DNA from 2 places in the Methylobacterium sp. Leaf111 genome. Region 2 is predicted to be linked to the other one. Evidence: predicted binding sites of a transcription regulator. Region 2 holds the regulator's gene; the other holds the start of a gene.

Region 1 (8,873 bases), on a different contig from region 2:
CCGCCGATGGTGCCCGCCTTAAGGGCTTCGGCTAGAGCCTCCTCGTCGACGAGGCCGCCGCGCGCGGTGTTGATGAGGAGCGCGTGCTTCTTCATCTTCGCGAGTTGTTCGCGCCCGATCATGTTGCGGGTTTCGGGCGTCAGCGGCGCGTGCAGCGTGATGACGTCGGACTCGCGCAGGATCGTCTCGAAATCGACGAGGCCCTCCTGGGGGAACACGTCGTAGGCGATGACCGTCATGCCGAGGGCTTCCGCCCGCTTGGCGATGGACTTGCCGAGCGCGCCGTAGCCGACGATGCCCAGCGTCGAGCCGGCGATGTCGTGGATCGGGTAGTCGAAGTAGCAGAATTGGGTCGACTTCGCCCAATCGCCCCGGCGCACGGAGTTGGCGTAGGGCACGATGGCCCGGCGCAGGGCGAACATCAGGCCGATCACGTGCTCGGGCACCGTGTTGAAGGCGTAGCCGCGGATGTTGACGATGGTGATGCCCTGGGCCTTGGCGGCCTCCTTGTCGACCACGTCGGTGCCGGTGGCGGCCACCGCGATCAGCTTGAGGTCGGGGAGCTGCTTCAGGGTTTCGGCCCGCATCGGGACCTTGTTGATCAGCGCGATCTCGGCACCCTTCAGGCGCTCGACGATCTCCTCCGGCGTCCAGGTCGACTCGTACTCGACGTACTCGTGGGGGAAGTTGAACTCACGGACGTTGGCGTCCAGGGACTCGCGGTCGAGGAACACGATCTTCTTCGTCATGGAATCCTCTGGCCGATCCGGCCAAGTCTCGGATAGGGCACGTCACGGGTGGGGTCGAGGTCGTGGCCGGGATGGGCGAACCCATCCCGGCCGAACGTCTGGCTTCGAAAGATCCGGAACCCGGAAAGGCTCAGGACTTCGAGAGCGGGTTCTCGCGCAGGTAGCTCGAGGCGGCGGCGACGCCGGAGCCGGGCTGGACCTTCACGCCGTGATCGAGCATCGACATCTCGGCACCCGCGATGGCGCCCAGCAGCGACAGTTCGTTCATGTCACCGACGTGACCGATGCGGAACACCTTGCCGGCCACCTGGCTCAGACCGGCGCCGAGCGCTAGGTTATAGCGCACGTAGGCGTGCTTGATGATCGCGGCGGCGTCGACGCCCTCCGGCACCAGGATGGCCGTGACCGTGTCGGAGTTCCACTTGGGCTCCTTGGCACAGGTCTTCAGGCCCCAGGCGGCCACGGCCTGGCGGGTCGCCTCGCCGAGGACGTGATGGCGGTGGTAGACGTTCTCGAGGCCTTCCTCGTTGAGGCAGGCCAGGGCCTCGCGCAGGCCGTAGAGCAGCGGCAGCGACGGGGTGTAGGGGAAGTAGCCGGCCGGGTTCTGCTTCTGGTGGTCGGCCCAGTCGAAGTACACGTGTGCGAGGCGGTCGTTCTGGCCCGACGAGGTGTCGGCGGCCTTGAGCGCCTTCTGGCTGACGCAGATCACGCCGAGGCCGGCGGGGAGCATCAGGCCCTTCTGCGAGCCGGCGATGGCGCAATCGACCTTCCACTCGTCCATCTTGAAGGGGAGCGAGCCGATCGAGGAGACGCCGTCGACGAACAGCAGGGCCGGGTGGCCGGCGGCGTCGATCGCCTTGCGCACGGCACCGACATCGCTGGTGACGCCGGTGGCGGTCTCGTTATGGACGACCATGACGGCTTTGATCTCGTGGTTCTTGTCGGCGCGCAGGGCCTCGCCGATCCGCTCCGGGTTCGCACCCGTGCCCCACTCCTCGTCCTGGACGATGACTTCCAGGCCGAGGCGCTGGGCCATGTCGATCCAGAGGTGGCTGAACTGGCCGAAGCGGGCGGCCAGGACCTTGTCACCGCGCGACAGGGTGTTGGACAGGGCGGATTCCCAGATGCCGGTGCCGGAGGCCGGGAACAGGAAGATGGTGCCCTCGGTCGAACCGTAGACGGCCTTCGTGTCCTGAAAGAGCGGCTTGGTCAGCGTGGGGAAGTCCACCGAACGGTGATCCTCGGACTGCACCATCATCGCGCGCATCACGCGATCCGGGATGTTCGTCGGGCCCGGGACGAACAGGTGGTTCCGGCCGGGACGTCGCGTTGCCGCCATGATGTTTTCTCCGTTTCTCACGTTAGTGACCACACGCGCCCTGGCGTGCGGCGACAATGATGCGCCGAGGGTTGAAGCGGATCGCACGGAGCGTCCCGGGACGATCCCGAGTGCTCGTAGCGGCCGCTGGTTAGATGAATCGCGGGACGAACTCGTACGTGCGCGACCTGTGGACGGATACAGGACCCAGGTCCGCCCGCGCCGAAGAAAGCCCTTCGACGCCCGTCGCCGCGCGCGCCACCGAATACCACAAGCCTCTTCTCCATGGGCCGGGTCGCGCGACACGCGCTGACCGCTGGGCCGTTTCAGCGTCGTCGTCCCCGGGGACGGCACCCTTAGTTCGCCTCGATGGGCTCCGGTCATGCGTTCTCGAACGCCGCCCGGTGGGGCACCTTGAGCGGGACTATGCCCGGCTTCCCGCCGAAAGGAAAACCCGAAATACTTGGTCTCAAATCAAAATTTTTTTTGTGGAAGAAGAGCTTACGTCGCGGCGCCGAAGGCGGCCGGTCTGACAAGGCCGACGTCATCAAACTGATACGGGAATCCGGTTTGGCTCCAGGGATCGGAGGCTGTCCCGGAGGCGAACGTGGGCGAAGACACCGAGACGACCCGCGTCCGGACCCTGTTCCTGTCCGACATGCATCTGGGGACCAAGGGTTGCCAAGCCGATCTGCTGCTGGAATTCCTGCGTGATTACGATGCGGACGAGATCTACCTCGTCGGCGATATCGTGGATGGCTGGCAACTCAAGTCCGGCTGGTACTGGCCGCAGAGCCACAACGACGTCGTGCAGAAGCTCATGCGCAAGGTTCGCAAGGGCTCGACGCTGGTCTACGTCCCGGGCAACCACGACGAGTTCCTGCGCGATTATATCGGCATGACCTTCGGTGGCATCGAAATCGCCGATCAGCGGGTGCATGAGGCCGCCGACGGCAAGCGCTACCTCGTCATCCACGGCGACCAATTCGACATGGTGGTCCGCCATGCCCGGTGGCTCGCGTTCCTGGGCGACGGCGCCTACACCTTCGCCCTCTTCGTGAACACCTACGTCAACACCGTGCGCCGCCGCCTCGGCCTCGCCTACTGGTCGCTCTCCGCCTGGGCCAAGCTGAAGGTCAAGAACGCCGTCAACTTCATCGGCAAGTTCGAGGAATTGCTCAGCGCCGAGGCCAAGCGCGTCGGGGCCGACGGGGTGATCTGCGGCCACATCCACCACGCGGCCAACCGGCAGATCAACGGTCTCACCTACCTGAACACCGGCGACTGGGTGGAATCCTGCACCGCCATCGTCGAGCACTACGACGGCACCATGGAGGTGTTGCACTATCCGAGCCTGCTGAGGGCCCGCGCCGGGCGGACCGATCTCGTCGACCGCACGCGGCCCGACGGAGCCCGGGCGGTCGCGTGAGGCTCCTCATCGCGACGGATGCCTGGCATCCGCAAGTCAACGGCGTGGTCCGCTCCCTGGAGAACATGGCCGCGGCGGGGGCTGCCTACGGCTTTGACCCGGTGTTCCTGACCCACCAGGACTTCGCCTCCCTGCCCCTGCCGGGCTATCCCGAGATTCGGGTCGCCTACGCCACCAAGCGGCACGTGGCGCGCCTCTGGGACGATCTGCAGCCCACCCACGTCCACATCTCCACGGAAGGGACCGTGGGCTATGCCACGCGGCGATACTGCCTCGCCCATGGCCGCCCGTTCACCACGAGCTATCACACCCGCTTCCCGGAATACCTCTCCGCCCGGGCCCCCGTGCCCGAAACCTGGAGCTATGCCTGGCTGCGCCGGTTCCATGGCGCGGCCAACGGCACCATGGTCTCGACCCCCTCCCTGGAGCGCGACCTCCACGCGCGCGGCTTCACCAACCTGATACGCTGGACGCGCGGCGTCGACACCGAGCTGTTCCGGCCTCGCCCGCCGGATGCGCCGGACCTTGCCGGGCTGCCGCGGCCGATCTTCCTCTCGGTGGGACGGCTCGCGGTGGAGAAGAACCTCGAGGCGTTCCTGCGCCTCGATCTGCCTGGAACGAAGGTCGTCGTCGGCGACGGCCCGGATCGGGCGCGCCTCGCGGGGATTGCGCCGGCGGCCCGCTTTCTCGGCATCCGCACCGGCGCCGCCCTCGCCGCCCTCTACGCCGCTGCCGACGTCTTCGTGTTTCCGAGCCTGACCGACACCTTCGGAATCGTGCTTCTCGAAGCCCTCGCCTGTGGCGTCCCAGTGGCCGCCTATCCCGTCACCGGGCCCCTCGACGTCATCGGCCGGACCGGTGCCGGCGTCCTCGATCACGACTTGCGTGCGGCCGCCCTGGCCGCCTTGGCAATTCCGCGGGAGCGTTGCCGCAGCGAAGCCCTGCGGTACACCTGGGCCGAGAGCGCGCGGCAGTTCTACGACAACATCGCACAAGCCCATGGCAGCACGTCCGTCCGGGTTCGGGCCGCGGGCACGCCATCGCGGGGCATCGTCGAACTCGGCTGACGCGTGGACCCGACTGGCCACGCACGCTAGGGGAAGGGATCAGCCCCCTGCCCGGACCCTGCCCGATGCCGCCCTTCGACCCGCGCCTGGCGGAGACCTACCCGGCCGTGATCGGCTGCGACGAGGTTGGGCGGGGGGCCCTCTGCGGCCCGGTGATCGTCGCGGCGGTGTGGTTTGCGCCGGCTGCATTCCCGCCCGAGCTTCTGGCGCGTCTCGACGACAGCAAGCGCCTGAAGGCGGCCGAGCGCGAGGCGTTGACTCCACTCATCCGGGCGTGGGCCCGCGTCGCGGTGGCGGCCGGATCGCGCGCGCTGGTGGACCGGATCAACGTCCGCGCTGCCACCCTCGACGCCATGCGGCGCGCGGTCCTCGGCCTGCATCTCGACGCACCGGTCTGGGTCGACGGCCGCGACACGATTCCGGGACTCGCCCTCCCCGGCCGCGCCGTGGTGGGCGGCGACCGGCTGGTGCCGCAGATCGCCGCCGCCTCCATCGTGGCCAAGACCCTGCGCGACGCATTGATGCGTCGGCTGGCCGGGCGCTACCCGGACTACGGCTGGGCGAGCAACGTCGGCTACGGCACGCGCACCCATCTCGCCGGCCTTGCACACCGCGGCCGCTCGCCCCATCATCGGCTCAGCTTCACGCGCGCCTACGATCTCAGAACAGGCTCAACTGGTCGCGCGGAACCCTGAACAGGTCGACGCGCAGGCGACGACGGACTTCGGGATAGCCGAGGCGCTGCCGGGCGAGCCGCATGCGCTGGCGGATCAGGTCGGCATAGGCGCCGGTGCCGGTCATCCGCGTGCCGAAAGCGGCGTCATAGGCCTTTCCGCCCCGCGCGGCGCGGACCAGCGACATGACGTGGCGCTGGCGGCCTGGGTAATGCTCGGCGAACCAGTCGTTCACCAGGTCATCGAGTTCGAGCGGCAGGCGCAGGAGTACGTGGCTCGCCTCCACGGCGCCGAGCGCCCGGGCCCGGGCGAGGATCGCCTCCAGCTCGTGGTCGTTCAACGAAGGGATGATCGGCGCGGCGATGACCATCACGGGAATGCCCGCGGCGCTCAGGCGGGCAATCGCGTCCAGGCGCTTTTGCGGATGCGGCGCGCGGGGCTCCAGCCGGCGTGCCAGGACGGGATCGAGGGTGGTCACCGAGATCGCGACCTTCACGAGACCGTCGCGCGCGAGGTCGGTGAGGAGGTCGAGATCGCGCACGACGAGATTCGATTTCGTCACGATGCCGACCGGGTGGCGGAACCGCGCCAGGACCTCCAGCACCGCGCGGGTGACGCGATGCTCCCGTTCGATCGGCTGGTAGGGATCGGTGGCGGTGCCCAGGGCGATCGTGGCGGGACGGTAGCCCGGTGCCGACAACTCCGTTTCGAGCAGAGCGCCGGCACCCACCTTCCGGAACAGCTTGGTCTCGAAGTCGAGGCCCGGTGACAGGCCGACATAGGCGTGGTTCGGACGGGCGAAGCAGTAAACGCAGCCGTGCTCGCAGCCGCGGTAGGGATTGATCGAGCGATCGAACGAGATGTCGGGCGAGGTGTTGCGGGTGATCAGCGTGCGGGCATGCTCCGGCCGCACCTCGGTCCGGACGGGGACCGCCTCCTCATTCCCGGACCAGCCGTCGTCGAAGGTTTCCCGTCGGGCCGCCTCGTACCGTCCGCTCGGATTGGCCGTGGCACCCCGGCCCCGCCGCCCCATCGGCTGCGGTGTGGTCTCGCCGAGGCGTCGCGCAGCCGCGGGGCCGGCGGACGATGGGCGAGTGGCGTCTGCTGGCATGGGCGAGGTTCATCCGTTGGGATCGGACGAGAACGTATCATGAACAAATGCTCGGGGCGCTGCAAAAATTTCAGGCAGAACGCGTGTCGTGTCGCGTTTCTACCCATTTGCGTCCTCTGCGTCGCCGCGATGTGGCTTGGCGCTACGCGAAAATACGGTATGCGCGCGCATGCTTTCGGCTCTCATCTCCGTGGCGCGGCCTGCCGACCCCGATTCCGTCGATCATCTCGCCGATACGCTAGGCGCGCTGGTCGCCGGAGTTGCGGCAGGACTCGTCGGTGACGCGGTGATCGTCGTGCCGGTCGCGAATGCGATGATCGAGGCCGTGGCCGAGGCGACCGGCGCGACGGTCGTTCTGCGTGGTCGTGGGTCGTCGCCCTGGTCGGCCGGTGCAAAGATCGCGCGCCGGGACTGGGTGCTGTGTCTCGAGGCCGGCGATGTTCCCGCCGAGGGTTGGATCCGTCTTCTGGACCGCTTCATTGGGACGGCCCGCCCGGAGGTGTCTTTGGCCCGCTTGCGCCGCCCCCATACCGGCCTGCCGGCACGCCTGGCCGCCGGAGGGGAGCGCGTCATCGGCGTGAACGCTCCACGCCCAGGCGATCTGGTGCGCCGCGAACGCCTGCTGGCGGGCCCGAAATTCATCCGCCGTTTGAAGGCCCGCCCGCTCGCGGCGCGCCTCGACCGGGCGTAATCGCCGCGGATCGCGGGTCGACCGTCCCGCCTACACCGAGATCGAAGCGCCGCGACGCAGGTGCTCGTCTAGGCGGGGCATGATCTCGACGAAGTTGCAGGGCCGATGGCGGTAGTCGAGCTGCGCGGCCAGGATGCCGTCCCAAGCGTCGCGGCAGGCGCCGGGAGAGCCGGGCAGAACGAAGATGTAGGTCGCGTTCGCGACGCCCGCCGTGGCGCGCGACTGCAAGGTCGAGGTTCCGATCTTGTCGTAGGAAATGCGGTGGAAGACGGCCGAGAAACCATCCATGCGCTTCTCGAACAGGGGCTCGATTGCCTCGGGCGTCACGTCGCGACCCGTGAAACCGGTGCCGCCCGTGGTGATGACCACGTCGACGGCCGGGTCACGGCTCCAGCACTCGACCTGTCCGCGGATCGCCTCGACCTCGTCGGGGACGATGGCGCGGGCGGCCAGGGTGTGCCCCGCCGCCGTGAGGCGCTCGACGAGGGTGTCGCCGGAGCGGTCGTCCCCCTCGCTGCGGGTGTCCGATACCGTGAGGACCGCGATGGCCAGCGGGATGAAGCTGCGGGTCTTGTCGGATGCGACCATCTTGGAATGCCTTCAACCGAACGCGGGCGGGACGGGACCGATCCTACGCGAAAGTCCCGCCCCCCGACAGCGCGCCGGCTGCAGCTCAGTTCCGCGCGGCCCGGAACGTGTCGCAGGATTTCGTCTGTCCGCTGCGATAGCCGGTCATGAACCAGCGCATCCGCTGCTCGGATGAGCCGTGCGTGAAGGAATCCGGCACGGCATACCCCTGCGACTGCTTCTGAAGCTTGTCGTCGCCGATGGCGCTCGCCGCCTGCATCGCCTCTTCGATGTCGCCCTGCTCCAGGGCGTTATACTTGTCGTTGGAATTCTTGGCCCAGACGCCCGCGAGGCAGTCGGCCATGAGCTCGGTGCGCACGGACAGCTGGTTCGCCTCGGTCTTGGTCGACGCGTTCTGCTGGCGGCCCTGGACCTTGCCGAGAATGCCGAGTTCGTCCTGGACGTGATGGCCGACCTCGTGGGCGATGACGTAGGCGTAGGCAAAGTCGCCCTTCACGCCGAACTTCTGCTCCATCTCCTTGAAGAACGAAGTGTCGAGATAGACCTTCTTGTCGATCGGACAGTAGAACGGCCCCATGGCGGCCTGGGCCGAGCCGCAGCCGCTGCGGGTGCCGCCGGTGTAGAGCACCATCGCGGTCGGGCGGTACTGGCGGCCCGTCTGGTTCGGCAGGACCTCCTTCCACACGTCCTCGGTGTTGCCGAGGATCGCGGCGGCGAAGCGCCCGCTCTCGTCCGTCGGCTTGGTCTTGCGCTGGGCCTGGGTCTGGGGGTCGACCTGCTCCTGGCGCGGGCGTCCGCCGCCGGACATCTGCTCGGCACCGCCGATCAGGACCGCCGGGTTGATGCCCGTGACCCAGCCGATGATGCACAGGATCACGATGGTGCCGATGCCAAGGCCACCGGCTCCGCCGCCGGGAAAGCCGAACCCACCACCGCCGCCACCTTCGCCGCGCCGATCCTCGACATTGTCCGACGAGCGGAAATCTTCCCAGCGCATGATCTCGTTACACCCTGTCCGGCCACGCGGCGTCACACACGGCCGCGTGAAGTAAGTCGCAGCTACGGGATACGGTTCCGCTTGGGCGCCGGCCCGAGCGGGCTCAGGCCTTCCCGTCGAGGGCGGCGCGCAAGGTCCGGAAGTCCCGCCAGGCGAGGCGCTTCTGCAGCGGCTGGCGAAGGAGATAGGCCGGATGCAGCGTCGCCAGGGCACGGATCTCGCGGCTCCCGACGCGGTAGGGGTAGAAGC
Region 2 (8,873 bases):
CCGTCGAATCCGCAATCTCGGGCCTGCGCGCACTCGGCCGCGAAACCGGGCGCATCGCGAAACGCGTTGTAGATGCCGTCGATGACGTCGATCTCGTAGGCGCGCGCGGCCGCGATCACGCTCATCAGCCAGGGCATCAGGGCGGGGCGGCCCGGCACGCCGAGGCGCAGCCGGCTGGCCTTGGCCAGATCGTTCGGCCCCACCATGAGGCAGGCGAGCCGGGTGTCGACGTCCCGGGCCGAGCTGGCGATCTCGGCGAGGTGCAGGATCGCCATCGGGCTCTCGATCATGGCCCAGGTCCGAGTCCGGTCCGGGGCGCCGAGGCGGCGCAGGCGCGAGCCCACCGCCACCAGGGCGTCGGCCCCCGTCACCTTCGGCACCACGATCGCGTCCGGCCCGGCCGGCGCGATGGCGGCGAGGTCGTCCGCGCCGTCGGGCGTGTCGAGGGCGTTGATCCGCACCACCACCTCGCGCGGGCCGAAGCCGCCCTCGGCCACGGCGCGGGCCACGGCCTCGCGCGTCGCGGCGCGGGTCTCGGGGGCCACCCCGTCCTCGAGATCGATCATCACCACGTCGGTGGGGAGGGTGCGGGCCTTCACGAGCAGGCGCGGATTCGACCCTGGCATGGCCAGGACGCTGCGGCGCGGGCGGATCTCGGTCATGGCGCATCCCTCGAGGCACGGTCGGGAATCGGGCGCCGCACGTCCGCCCCCGGCGGCGCGCCGTTCCGGTCGAGGCCTCGACCAGCAGCGACTCGCCCTCGGCCCCGGCGATAGCCTCCCGCGAATCCCGATTCAAGGCGGCGGCGCGGACCGAGCGCCGGCCCGTCCTCCCCGGAAAAGCGCGTCGGCCGCGGCCGGTCCGCCCCTGTCCGGGGCCCGTGTCATCGAACTGTCGCGCAATCGTCATACCGCCTTAGCCCAACCGACCGTATGGCGCGGTGCACAACGGCTCACGGGCGCCGCGCCCGGGCCGATGCGCGCTCCTCAAGGAGACCACAGATGAAATTCACGACCCTCGCCGCCCTCGTGGGCCTCGGCCTCGCCACTCTCGCCCCCGCTCAGGCGGCCGAGATCACCGGCGCCGGCGCCACCTTCCCGTTCCCGGTCTACTCCAAGTGGGCCGAAGCCTATCGCAAGGAGAGCGGCCTCGGACTGAACTACCAGTCCATCGGCTCGGGTGGCGGCATCAAGCAGATCCAGGCCAAGACCGTCGATTTCGGCGCCACCGACGCGCCGCTGAAGGGCCCCGCCCTGGAGAAGGACGGCCTCGTCCAGTTCCCGACCGTCATGGGCGGCGTGGTCACCGTGGTGAATATCCCGGGTGTCGAGCCGGGCAAGCTGAAGCTCACCGGCGAGGTCATCGCCGAGATCTACGCCGGCAAGATCGCCAAGTGGTCGGACGCCAAGATCGCCAAGCTGAACGAGGGGCTGAAGCTCCCCGACGCCAACATCACCCCGGTCTACCGGTCCGATGCCTCGGGCACGACCAACATCTTTACCACCTACCTCTCCCAGGTCTCCGAGCCCTGGAAGAAGGAGTACGGCGCGGCCACCACGATCAGCTGGCCGGTGGGCCAGGGCGGCAAGGGCAACGAGGGCGTCACCGCCACCGTCAAGCAGGTCCCGAACGCCATCGGCTACGTCGAGTCGGCCTACGCCAAGCAGAACAAGCTGAGCTACGCCCTGATCCAGAACAAGGCCGGCAAGTTCCCACAGCCCGACGACAAGGCCTTCCAGGCCGCCGCCGCCAGCGCCGACTGGAAAGCCGCCCCCGGCTTCGGCATCTCGCTGACCAACGAGGGCGGCGAGGGCGCCTGGCCGATCACCGCCGCCACGTTCATCCTGGTCCACAAGGATCCGGCCGACGCGGCCCGCACCGCCGAGGTGCTGAAGTTCTTCGACTGGGCCTACAAGAACGGCGACAAGCTCGCCGTCGACCTCGACTACGTGCCGCTGCCCGACACCGTCGTCAGCCAGATCCACGACGCGTGGAAGGAGATCAAGGGCAAGGACGGCAAACCCGTCTTCAACATGTAGGCCCGTCCTCACCCGGGAAGCCGAACCTCGCGGGCGCTCCGCCCGCGGGGCTAGGGGGCGAGCCGCCGTGCCCCCGTGACCGCGACCGACGGGCCCGGCGTCGCGATGCCGGGCTCCCCCTTCGCCACCCCCTATCGCCACCCCTTGGCAACGATCCGGTGATCCCCCCTCGCGCCGACGACCGGCGCAGGGTAGGACGCCGCCCGGTGAAGAGAAGACATTCGGATGGCCGCCTTGACTGACCAGATCGCCCTGACGCGGGGCCGCGCCGCGGCCCGCAAGACGCCCGGCGGCCTCGGCGACAGCCTGTTCCGCGCGGCCTCCTACGGCGCGGCGATCCTGGTGCTCCTGTTTCTGGCCGGCATCCTGGTCTCCATCGCGTACGGCGCCTGGCCGGCCTTCCAGGAATTCGGCCTCGGCTTCATCACCTCCAGCGTCTGGAACATTGGGCAGGAGCAGTACGGCGGCCTCGTGGCCATCGTCGGGACCCTGGCCTCGGCCGTCCTCGCCCTGCTGATCGGCGTGCCGCTCTCCCTCGGCATCGCCGTCTACCTGACGCAGCTCTGCCCCGGCTGGGCCCGCAAGCCCGTCTCGATGACCATCGAGCTCCTCGCCTCGGTGCCGAGCATCATCTACGGCATGTGGGGCCTGTTCGTGTTCGCCCCGCTCTTCGCCCGCTTCGTGCAGGTGCCGGTGTCGAACCTCGTCGAGGGCATGCCGATCGTCGGCACCCTGTTCTATGCCCGCGTCCCCTCGGGCGTCGGCATCCTCACCGCGGGCATCATCCTGGCCATCATGATCGTGCCCTTCGTGGCCTCGATCACCCGCGACATGCTCGACCAGATCCCGACGGTGCTGCGGGAGAGCGCCTACGGCATCGGCTGCACCACCTGGGAGGTGGTGCGCCACGTGCTGGTGCCCCAGGCCTCGGTCTCCATCATCGGGGCCATCATGCTGGGCCTCGGCCGGGCGCTCGGCGAGACCATGGCGGTGACCTTCGTCATCGGCAACGCCAACCGCCTCTCGGGCTCGGTCTTCGACCCGGGCTCCACCATCGCCTCGCGCATCGCCAACGAGTTCAACGAGGCCGACGGGATGCAGCTGAACGCCCTGATGGCCCTCGGCTGCATCCTCTTCGTCATCACCTTCTTCGTCCTGATCGTCGCGCGCCTCCTCACCCGCCGCGCGAAGGTCGCCTGAGGCCAGCCTCACCGAGTCGTCAGGAGCCGCATCATGGACGCCGCGAACCCCCTCACCACCGCCGCCCCGGCCCGGATCAGCCGGGTCCGGCCCGGCCGCCGGGTCGCCGACCGGATCCTGATCCTGGCGAGCACGATCGCCACGCTGGTGGGCATCGTCGTGCTCGGCTCGATCCTGTTCATGCTGGTGGTCGAGGGCATCAAGGGCGTCTCGCCGACCCTCTTCACCGCCCCGACGCCGGGGCCCGGTTCCGAGGGCGGCGGCATCGCCAACGCGATCCTCGGCAGTCTGGTGATGACCCTCCTGGCCATCCTGGTGGCGACGCCCGTCGGCGTGATGGCGGGGACGTTCCTGGCCGAGTACGGCCGCAACTCGAAGATCGCCGACGTCATCCGCTTCCTCAACGACATCCTGCTCTCGGCGCCCTCGATCCTCATCGGCCTGTTCGTCTACACGCTGATGGTGCGCCCCATGGGCTCCTATTCCGGCTGGGCCGGCGCGGTGGCGCTGGCCATCATCGCCACCCCGGTGATCGTGCGCACCACCGAGGACATGCTGCGCCTCGTGCCCTCGACCCTGCGCGAGGCCGGCGCCGCGCTGGGCGCCCCGCCCTCCATCGTCATCCGGAGCATCACCTGGCGCGGCGCCAGCGCCGGCATCGTCACCGGCATCATCCTGGCCCTGGCCCGCATCGCCGGCGAGACCGCGCCGCTGCTCTTCACCGCGCTCAACAACAACAGCTGGTTCGCCCCCAACCTGATGGGCGGCGTGCCGAACCTGCCCGTGATGATCTACCAGTTCGCCCTCTCGCCCTATCCGAACTGGCAGCAGCTCGCCTGGGCCGGCGCCCTCCTCATCACCGTCACGATCCTCGCCCTGTCGATCGTGGCCCGCTTCGTCATCAAGACCGAGCGGTCGCGCTGATCACCCGCGCGCCGCCTGTCCCCGCCGCTTCGCCCGATAGGATCTTGAACCGATGAACGCCGCCCCCGGGATCACGTCCGCGCAGCTCACCGGACGCCACAAGGCCGACGAGTCCTCACCGGTCCGCATCGCCGTCAAGGACCTGAACTTCTACTACGGCAGCTTCCACGGCCTGAAGTCGGTCAACCTCAACTTCCACGACCGCCAGGTCACGGCGCTGATCGGCCCGTCGGGCTGCGGGAAGTCCACCCTGCTGCGCACCTTCAACCGGATCTACAGCCTGTATCCGGACCAGCGCGCGGAAGGGGAGATCCTCCTCGACGGCCAGAACGTCCTGGATTCCGGGGTCGACTTGAACGAGCTGCGCTCGCGCATCGGCATGGTGTTCCAGAAGCCGACCCCGTTCCCGATGTCGATCTACGACAACGTCGCCTTCGGCCTGCGCCTCTACGAGAAGCTGCCCAAGGCCGACCTCGACATGCGCGTCGAGGAATCCCTGCGCAAGGCCGCCCTCTGGGACGAGGTGAAGGACAAGCTCAAGCAATCCGGCATGGGCCTCTCGGGCGGCCAGCAGCAGCGCCTCTGCATCGCCCGCACGGTGGCCCAGCGCCCCGAGGTGATCCTGTTCGACGAGCCGACCTCGGCCCTCGACCCGATCTCGACGGGCCGCATCGAGGAGCTGATCGAGCAGCTGCGTTCGGAATTCACCATCGTCATCGTCACGCACAACATGCAGCAGGCGGCGCGCATCTCGCAGTTCACCGCCTTCATGTATCTCGGCGAACTGGTGGAGTTCGGGCCCACCACGCGCATCTTCATGAATCCGGAAAAGCGCCAGACGCAGGACTACATCACCGGCCGCTTCGGCTGATCCTCCGCCGGCCGGTCTCGGCCCGCGTCCCCCATCACCGCCAGGGCGGGCCCCGGACAGGCGGGCCCGATCGAGGAGCGAACCCCATGCCCGACCACATCGTCAAATCCTACGATACGGACCTCGAGGACCTGCGCCGCTCGATCTCCGAGATGGGCGGCATCGCCGAGAAGATGATGACCGAGGCCGGCGAGGCCCTGGTGCGCCGGGACGCGCCCCTGGCCCAGGCGGTGATCGCCGCCGACGCCCGCCTCGACACCCTCCAGCGCGAGATCGAGGAGCGGGCGATCCTGCTCATCGCCCGGCGCCAGCCCCTGGCCATCGACCTGCGCGAGACCGTGACGGCGATCCGCGTGTCGAACGATCTCGAACGCATCGGCGACCTCGCCAAGAACGTCGCCAAGCGCGTCGTGGCGATCGCCGACCAGATCCAGCCGCAGAAGATCGTCATCGGCGTCCAGCACATGAGCGACCTGGTGCAGGAGCAGCTCAAGGACGTCCTCGACGCCTATGCCAGCCGCGACACCAAGGCGGCCCTCGACGTCTGGGAGCGCGACGACGCCATCGACGCCCTCTACAATTCCCTGTTCCGCGAGCTCCTGACCTACATGATGGAGGACCCGCGCAACATCTCGTTCTGCACGCATCTCCTGTTCGTGGCCAAGAACATCGAGCGCATCGGCGACCACACCACCAACATCGCCGAGACGATCCACTACCTCGTCACCGGCGAGAATCTCCTGGCCGAGCGCGAGCGCCCGAAGAACGACGCGTCCAACTACGCCACCGTGGACATGCCCGGCGCGGCCTGACCCCCGTGCCGCTCTGATCGAAAGCGCACGATGAGTACGCGTATCCTGATCGTCGAGGACGAGGAGGCCCTGACCCTCCTCCTCCGCTACAACCTCGAGGCCGAGGGGTTCATCGTCGACTCGGCCGCCCGCGGCGACGAGGCGGACCTGCGCCTGCAGGAGCAGGTGCCCGACCTCGTCCTGCTCGACTGGATGCTGCCGGCCCTGTCGGGGATCGAGCTCTGCCGCCGCATCCGCGCCCGGCGCGAGACCGAGCGGCTGCCTGTCATCATGCTCACGGCGCGGGGCGAGGAGGGCGACCGCATCCGGGGCCTCGGAACGGGCGCCGACGACTACATCGTGAAGCCGTTCTCGGTGCCGGAGCTCCTCGCCCGGGTCCGCGCCCTGCTGCGCCGGGCCAAGCCGGCCCACGTCGCCAACCTGCTGGTGGCCGGCGACATCGAGCTCGACCGGGTCAGCCACCGCATCCGCCGGGAAGGCCGCGAGATCCATCTCGGGCCGACCGAGTTCAAGCTCCTCGAATTCCTGATGCAGAGCCCCGGCCGGGTGTTCTCGCGCGAGCAGCTCCTCGACGGCGTCTGGGGCCACGACATCTACATCGACGAGCGCACGGTCGACGTCCATGTCGGGCGCCTGCGCAAGGCCCTGAACCGCCCGCGCCAGAGCGACCCGATCCGCACGGTCCGCGGCTCGGGCTACTCCTTCGACGAGATGTTCGAGGCCGAGGCCGAGTAGCCGATCCCGAGGCGCGCCGGCCCAGCCGTCAGGCGGACAGCCGGGCCCGCCGCCTAGGCGAAAATCATCGCGTCGGTGGGCAGGTGGACGGTGAAGGCCTTGCCCTCGTCGACCCAGCCCGGACCGGCGGCGCCGTGGTTGATGCCGTTGGCTTCCTCGGCACTGCCGGCGAAGTGATGCTGGCCGGTCTGGGTGTTGTAGAAGCGCTCCAGGGTCAGGCCGCCGGGGGCGCCCGCATCCGCGTAGGCCTCGAAGGCCACGCCCTCGTACGTGTAGGTCGGCGCCGTCTTGACGACCTGATCTCGCTCGGCGACGCTCGTCGTGAAGAAGTGGGCGTTCGAGGCCGTGTCGAAGAACCGGAACACGTCCACCGTGTCGGCGCCCTGGGCCGGGGCCGCCCACGGGGTGCCCTCGTAGGTGAACCACGGCAGCGTCTTTTCGATCTGCGCCTTCTCGGCCGTGCTCGTGGTGTAGAAGTGATCCCCCGTACGGGTGTCGTAGAACCGATAGACCGCCGTGACGGCGGTGCCGGCGACCGGGCTCGTCTGTGCCGCCGCGGCCACCACCGGGGCGGGCGGCGCACCGTACAGGGCCTGGATCCCGGCGATGTCGCCGGCCGCCAGGGTCGTGATGCCCCTGTCGAGGATGGCGTTCATCACCTCGGGCTTGGCGTCGTAATGGTCGAGGCCGAGCGCGTGGCCGATCTCGTGCAGCGCCACCAGGGAGAGATCCACGTTCTGGGTGCCGACGATGCGGGCGCCGGAGGCGTGCCAGCCCTCGCCGCTGTCGAAGGTCACCTCCGCGGACTGCATGCGCTGGCCGCTGTAGGAATAGGTGGCGTAGCCCAGGGTCTTGCCGAGCCCGTCGATCCCCCCGAGGGTGAAGTCGATCTGGGCGTTGGCCGTTGCGGCCACCTGCTGGAAGGCGATGTCGGCGGCGGCGGCCCAGGTAGCGAAGGCGGCCTGGAGGAGGCTCACGAAGCCGGTGGGGATCGTGCCGTCGACGGCCCAGGTGACGGTGCCGCCGCCCGTGCCTGCCGCGCCCGTTCCCCAGCGCGGACCTTCCAGCGCATAATCCCCCATCGACCGCCCTCCCGTGCGTTCGGGCCAGGGTCGGCGGCAGAGGTTGCGAAATCCTTACCGGACCGGCCGCCACGCGTCGGGGCGGCACGTCCTCACACGATGCTGCGCACCACGCCGCCATCGACGCGCAGCGCCGCCCCGCTGGTGGCGCTGGCGGCCGGGCTGCAGATGTAGGCGACCATGCTGGCGACCTCCTCGACGGTGGCGAGGCGGCCGATCAGCGAGGTCGGGCGGTGCTCGGCCACGAAGGCGCGGCCGGCGGCGTCGAGGTCGACCTCGCCCCCGGCTCCGCCGTCCTGCCCCTGCGCCATGCTCTTCATGAAATCGGCGACCCCCTCGGACAGGGTCGGCCCCGGCAGCACGCTGTTCACGGTGACGCCGCTGCCCGACACGGTCTCGGCGAGCCCCCGGGCCACGGCGAGCTGGGCGGTCTTCGTCATCCCGTAGTGGACCATCTCCACCGGGATGTTCACGCCGGATTCGCTGGAGATGAAGACCACCCGGCCCCAGCCGCGCGCGACCATGCCGGGGGTGTAGGCCCGCGCGAGGCGCACGCCGCTCATCACGTTGGTCTCGAAGAACCGCTGCCAGTCCTCGTCCGGGATCTCGAAGAACGGCTTCGGCTCGAAGATGCCGGTGTTGTTCACCAGGATGTCGACGTCCGGCAGGCCGGCGACCACGCGGGCCGCCCCGTCCGGACTGGCGACGTCCCCGGGCGCCCCGATGAAGCCGGCACGGCCGGTCTCGCGCTTCAGGCGGTCGACGGCGTCGCGGACGCGGTCCTGCGTCCGCCCGTTGATCGCCACGTTGGCGCCGAGTTCGCCCAGGGCCTTGGCGATGGCGTAGCCGATGCCGCTGGTGGAGCCGCTGACGAGGGCGCGCTTGCCGGAAAGGTCGAGGTTCATGGGATCGTCCTTCGGAGAGGCACTGATCCGGGTCAACGCGCAGGTCGGGCCCTGGTGCGATCGCGGCGGATGCGTCAGGCGCGGGGCTGGCGCCGCAGGACGCTGGTCACCGCCCCGAGGCTCGCCAGCGCGACGGCGCACCACAGGGTCGCGGTCACCGGCCCGGCCGGCGGGCCGCCCTGGTGCAGGCCGAAGATCACCGCCACCAGGGCCGCGCCGAAGGATTGTCCGGTGAGGCGGGCGGTGGACTGCATCCCGCTCGCCCCGCCGCTGCGGTCCCGCGGGGCGCTGGTGATGATGACCTT

Evidence for each region. The regulator PhoB, encoded in region 2, activates phosphate uptake and scavenging genes when phosphate is short. The targets are predictions, from matches to a motif close to TGTCATNNANCTGTCAT.
Region 1: ASF41_RS01525 (UDP-2,3-diacylglucosamine diphosphatase) is a predicted target of PhoB. The motif match lies at 2,610-2,626, and genes of this name have one in related genera.

Annotation. Positions count from the first base shown of each region.
Region 1 is NZ_LMNE01000001.1:357,056-365,928, forward strand. It holds gene ASF41_RS01515 (D-2-hydroxyacid dehydrogenase) at 1-749, opposite strand, end outside; gene ASF41_RS01520 (aminotransferase class V-fold PLP-dependent enzyme) at 880-2,088, opposite strand; gene ASF41_RS01525 (UDP-2,3-diacylglucosamine diphosphatase) at 2,675-3,496, shown strand; gene ASF41_RS01530 (glycosyltransferase family 1 protein) at 3,493-4,563, shown strand; gene ASF41_RS01535 (ribonuclease HII) at 4,629-5,258, shown strand; gene ASF41_RS01540 (PA0069 family radical SAM protein) at 5,224-6,348, opposite strand; gene ASF41_RS01545 (hypothetical protein) at 6,518-7,039, shown strand; gene moaB (molybdenum cofactor biosynthesis protein B) at 7,070-7,627, opposite strand; gene ASF41_RS01555 (neutral zinc metallopeptidase) at 7,713-8,624, opposite strand; gene ASF41_RS01560 (uracil-DNA glycosylase family protein) at 8,728-8,873, opposite strand, start outside.
Region 2 is NZ_LMNE01000073.1:37,044-45,916, forward strand. It holds gene ASF41_RS21640 (CoA ester lyase) at 1-662, opposite strand, end outside; gene pstS (phosphate ABC transporter substrate-binding protein PstS) at 1,002-2,039, shown strand; gene pstC (phosphate ABC transporter permease subunit PstC) at 2,265-3,239, shown strand; gene pstA (phosphate ABC transporter permease PstA) at 3,273-4,163, shown strand; gene pstB (phosphate ABC transporter ATP-binding protein PstB) at 4,216-5,034, shown strand; gene phoU (phosphate signaling complex protein PhoU) at 5,121-5,846, shown strand; gene phoB (phosphate regulon transcriptional regulator PhoB) at 5,877-6,581, shown strand; gene ASF41_RS21675 (matrixin family metalloprotease) at 6,635-7,663, opposite strand; gene ASF41_RS21680 (SDR family NAD(P)-dependent oxidoreductase) at 7,756-8,568, opposite strand; gene ASF41_RS21685 (MFS transporter) at 8,643-8,873, opposite strand, start outside.